Regions from separate parts of the Exiguobacterium sp. s161 genome, predicted to be linked through region 2. Evidence: a T-box and tRNA genes for the amino acid it is inferred to sense, from the RefSeq annotation. Region 2 holds a T-box; the other holds one or more tRNA genes.
What was found. The T-box of region 2 lies ahead of leuS (leucine--tRNA ligase). A T-box ahead of a tRNA ligase gene usually reads a tRNA of that ligase, here a tRNA-Leu.
Positions count from the first base shown of each region.

Region 1: it has a tRNA-Leu gene. The T-box ahead of leuS (leucine--tRNA ligase) is inferred to sense a tRNA for this amino acid. The anticodon was not compared.

Region 1 is NZ_JACSNH010000001.1:1,109,580-1,111,985, reverse strand. Features, by position in the region: gene KNQ14_RS05440 (amino acid ABC transporter permease) at 1-123, opposite strand, end outside; gene KNQ14_RS05435 (transporter substrate-binding domain-containing protein) at 155-922, opposite strand; tRNA gene KNQ14_RS05430 (tRNA-Leu) at 1,125-1,208, opposite strand; gene KNQ14_RS05425 (alpha/beta hydrolase) at 1,251-2,183, opposite strand; gene KNQ14_RS05420 (hypothetical protein) at 2,205-2,406, opposite strand, start outside.
Region 2 is NZ_JACSNH010000001.1:540,874-543,279, forward strand. Features, by position in the region: gene KNQ14_RS02595 (GNAT family N-acetyltransferase) at 1-254, shown strand, start outside; gene KNQ14_RS02600 (HAD family hydrolase) at 349-993, shown strand; T-box leader at 1,032-1,254, shown strand; gene leuS (leucine--tRNA ligase) at 1,302-2,406, shown strand, end outside.

The sequences.
Region 1 (2,406 bases), 570 kb from region 2:
TAACCGCATCAATGCGACGACTAAGCCAATCAGAAAGCCGACGATGACCGCGATGATGAAAATATACAATGTGACTTGAAGCCCTTCCAAGAAAAATGGAAATGCGGTTTTGACCACTTCCATTGGCTATCCCACTCCCTTATCGCCTTGCGACTTATTTCAGATACGTGTCAACGATTTTATCGTATTCACCGTTTTCTTTCAGATTCGCAAGTCCTTTGTTGATTTTCTTCATCAGATCCTCGTTCTCACCTTTTAAGACAGCGATTCCGTAGTTGTCCCCGTTGAGACGGTCTCCGACAAGTTTTAATCCAAGGTTTTGTTGTTTGTTTGCATATGAGATGACAGGATAATCTTCAATCAAAGCAGCAGCGTTACCGTTCTTCACTTCTTGGAACATCGCTGGACTGTCATTGAACTGTGTGACCGTGAATCCCAGTTTGTCTGCGTTATCCGTTGCATATTTCGCACCCGTCGTTCCCTTTTTGACGGCTACTTTTTTCCCTTTTAAATCGTTGACGGATTTAATACCATTCTCATCTTCTTTGACGACTAGAATAAGACCAGCTTTGAAGTATGGATCCGAGAATGTGACGACTTTCTTCCGTTCTGGCGTAATACTCATACCAGCAATGGCAACGTCCAATTGATTTGCTTGAAGTGCCGGAATAATGCCGCTAAAGTCCATCGCTTCAAATTGAATCTTGAAGTTCTGATCCTTCGCGATTGCTTTCATGAGATCGATGTCGATTCCTTTGTACGTATCCCCGTCTTTATATTCGAATGGTGGATACGTGACGTCAATGCCGACCTTATAAGTCTTTCCTTCAGACGACTCTTCTTCTTTCGAACCGATGCTACATGCACCAAGTACGAGAACACAGCTCATCAAGAGCGCTAGCAAGATACTCCCTTTTTTCATGTTTGTTTCCCCTCTCCTATGTGTTAAAGATTGTCTACTTCACTTAGTACTTTCCCTGAAGAGTACCCTCTTTAAAACGTATTTTACCAGAAAAATTCTAAAAAGATAAATATTTCTGAATTTTTATTAGTTGTAATCGTTTTCTATTCAGCAACAAAAAAGAAGGCAACCCCTTGCTGGGATTGCCTCCTTCAATCATTTATGCCGCCGAGAGGACTTGAACCTCCACGGTGTTGCCACCACTAGATTCTGAGTCTAGCGCGTCTACCAGTTCCGCCACGACGACGTTGATTTATGATATTAATATAGCGGGTAACGAACTGAGTTGTCAATCATTTCGCAAGATGTTGCGAACGAACTTCTCGACGACATCATCATACAATGCCGGATCCTCAAAATAGGCCATCGCGTGAGCGGCATTTGGAATGACGACGAGCTCTTTTTCCGTTGGACAAGCTTCATACAGCTCATATACCATGTCTGTCGGTACAAACGTATCCGCCCCACCATGGATGAACAAAATCGGTACCTGTGCTTTTTTGACTTGTTTCAACGCTGATGCTTCACGGAACGTATAACCTGCCTTTAGCTTCGTCAATACGCTCGTCATGCCTAAGAACGGAAAGTGTGGTAGTCGATACATCCGCTTCATCTGATACGCAAGGACAGCATTGACGGACGTATAGGCACAATCAGAAATGATTCCTTTGATTTGTGGTGGGAGTTGTTCGCCACTCGTCATCAATACGGTCGCCCCTCCCATCGACACCCCATGCAAGAACAGTTTCGCATCCTGTCCGATCCGTTCAATCAGATAATTCGACCAACTGAGACAATCTTCCCGATCATGCCATCCGAATCCGATATAGTGACCGTCACTCATTCCGTGTCCACGATTATCGGGCATCATGACATGGAAACCGGCCTGATGGTACAGATAGGCGAATCCGGCTAAATCCGTTCCGACGCCTCCGTACCCGTGCACGAGAATGACGATCCGATCTGACGGAACAGGTGACGGAAGAAAATGCCCGCGTAACGTTAAACCGTCTTTCGCTTCAATCTCGATCCGCTCAAGCGGTTGCTCCTTGATCCACGTCTGACCAGGTTGCATCAATCGGACCATCTCGTCACTTAAATCTCGATTATTCGATAAGAATGGCTTTGGATTCGTGGCGATTGCCATCTCATAAAAATAATAACTCGCTGCTACTAATCCGGATCCGATGACTCCGATTCCAATTTTTGTTCTGCGACGCATCTGCCCCACTCCTTCTTTCCGTTATAGCTCGATCTTCAGTTGAGCAGCATGGTCATCCTCTTCATCCTGCAAGACTTGTTGACGTAATCGTTGTTCTTGTTGCTGACGCCGGTAGGCAAACTCTTGGACAAGCTCTGTACCCGTGAATCCATCTTCTACGAGTTCGCTCAATAAATCTGTTTCTGTCTCGACGACCTCCCCCGGACGTCGCATGACGAGAACA
Region 2 (2,406 bases):
AGTACGAAGCGATTCTTCAGGCGAAAGCACGCGGTCTCGTCGAACAACATCTCGGAGGTGGATATCAAGAACGGGATAGTCTCTTTGAGAGTAAATGCCGTTACACCGGGTACCGTTTATTTGAGTATCATCAAGGAAAATCGATTCTTCAACCAGCCATATACGATCAGTTGTGTATACGATACGGGTCAGATGCTAATTCGGATTATTTTCCGGCTTACCGACAAACCAGTGTCCAAATGGCGACAAGTTAAACAGTAACTAAATGAAGAAGGTGAAACGACTACATCGTGTAGTCGTTTTTTTGATATGCTGAAATCATGATAGATCAATTGAGGGGGATGTGTCTTGAAAAAACGAGGTCTTATTTTTGATATGGATGGGGTCATCTTAGATAGTGAAATCCGCTACTTTGAGGTCCACCAGCAGATGTTCAAAACGTTATCGATTCCGCTCGATCCGGTTCAGTATGCGACATTCATGGGGAAAACAGGAGATGAGATGTGGGAAGAACTTGTCGCGCAACACGAGCTCCCAGAAACAGCGAGTGCTTTACTTGAGGAAGAACATCGCTTGTTTCAAATTCATGCAAAACCAGAGGCGTGTGGTTTAAAAGAGGGAGTCAAACAAGTCATCGAACAAGCGACATCTCTTGGTTACGATATCGGGATCGCTTCTTCGAGTTCGCTTCAAAAAATCGAACGCGTCATCCGTCATTACGAGCTTCCAATCACGCATTACGTCAGTGGGGAAGAAGTCGTGCGTTCGAAGCCAGATCCCGCGATTTTTCGACTTGCGGCATCACGAATCGGACACGCACCTGAGAATTGTCTCGTCATTGAAGACGCTGCAAACGGGATGATCGGCGCAAAAGCAGCTGGTATGGAAGTGATTGCGCTTCTTGATGATCGGATGCCAGCGCAACGCTTAGAACAAGCAGATCATATTGCGCGATCGCATGCGGAAATTGAGGAAATTTTACGGAAGCGTTGACGCTTGAGGAAGAAACAGATTACACTAGGAAAAGATAGTCAAATGCATGGAACTGAAGTAGTAGGGGAAAGGTGCCGTCAAGAGAGCTGGTGGAGGGTGCGAACCAGTCGGTAACAACCGTGAACTCGTCAGGGAGCACGATTCGTGAAGTCGTAGTAGCGAATCCGGTCTTTCACACCGTTATCTGTGAATCAAGCGGTCTGTCATAGACAGACAACGTGGGTGGTACCGCGGAAGCCAAACCGGTCTTTCGTCCCTATTCCTAGGGGCGGAGGACCGGTTTTTTTTAGATTAGAGGAGGAAAAGACATGCCGTACAATCATCGCGAAATTGAACCAAAATGGCAGGCGCGTTGGGATCAAGACAACGCCTTTGTCACGACAGAAGATCCAGAAAAAGAAGGGTTTTATGCCCTTGATATGTTCCCGTATCCGTCAGGTGCCGGACTCCACGTCGGTCACCCAGAAGGCTACACAGCAACGGACATCCTCGCACGGATGAAACGGATGCAAGGATACAACGTCTTGCACCCAATGGGTTGGGATGCGTTCGGGTTACCAGCAGAACAATACGCCCTCGATACAGGGAATGACCCACGTGAATTCACAGCGAAAAACATCGAGACGTTCAAGCGTCAGTTGAAAGAACTTGGATTCTCCTATGACTGGGATCGTGAAATCAACACGACGGATCCGAAGTACTACAAATGGACACAGTGGATCTTTACGAAGTTGTATGAAAAAGGACTTGCGTTCGTGGACGAAGTCGCGGTCAACTGGTGCCCAGCACTTGGAACCGTTCTTGCGAATGAAGAAGTCATCGACGGATTATCGGAACGCGGAAATCATCCGGTCGTGCGTGTCCCGATGCGCCAATGGGTCTTGAAAATCACAGAATATGCGGATCGTCTTCTTGAAGATCTCGATGATCTCGATTGGCCAGATTCTGTCAAAGAGATGCAACGGAACTGGATCGGGAAATCAGAAGGTGCTGAAATCGATTTCACGATTGATGGACATAAAAAACAAGTCACGGTCTTTACGACACGTCCGGACACAATCTTTGGTGCGACGTACCTCGTGCTTGCGCCGGAGCATCCATTCGTAGCTGACATCACGACAGCGGATCACAAGGAAGCCGTCGATACGTACATTTCGCAAGTCCAAACGAAGTCAGACCTCGAACGGACGGATTTAGCGAAGGAAAAAACAGGCGTCTTCACGGGTGCTTTCGCCGTCAATCCAATCTCAGGTGATCGTCTTCCGATCTGGATCGCTGATTATGTCCTTGCTTCTTATGGAACGGGTGCAATCATGGCGGTTCCAGGACACGATGAGCGCGACCATGAATTCGCGAAACAATTCGACTTACCAATCGTTGAGGTCGTCGCGGGTGGAAACGTCGATGAAGCAG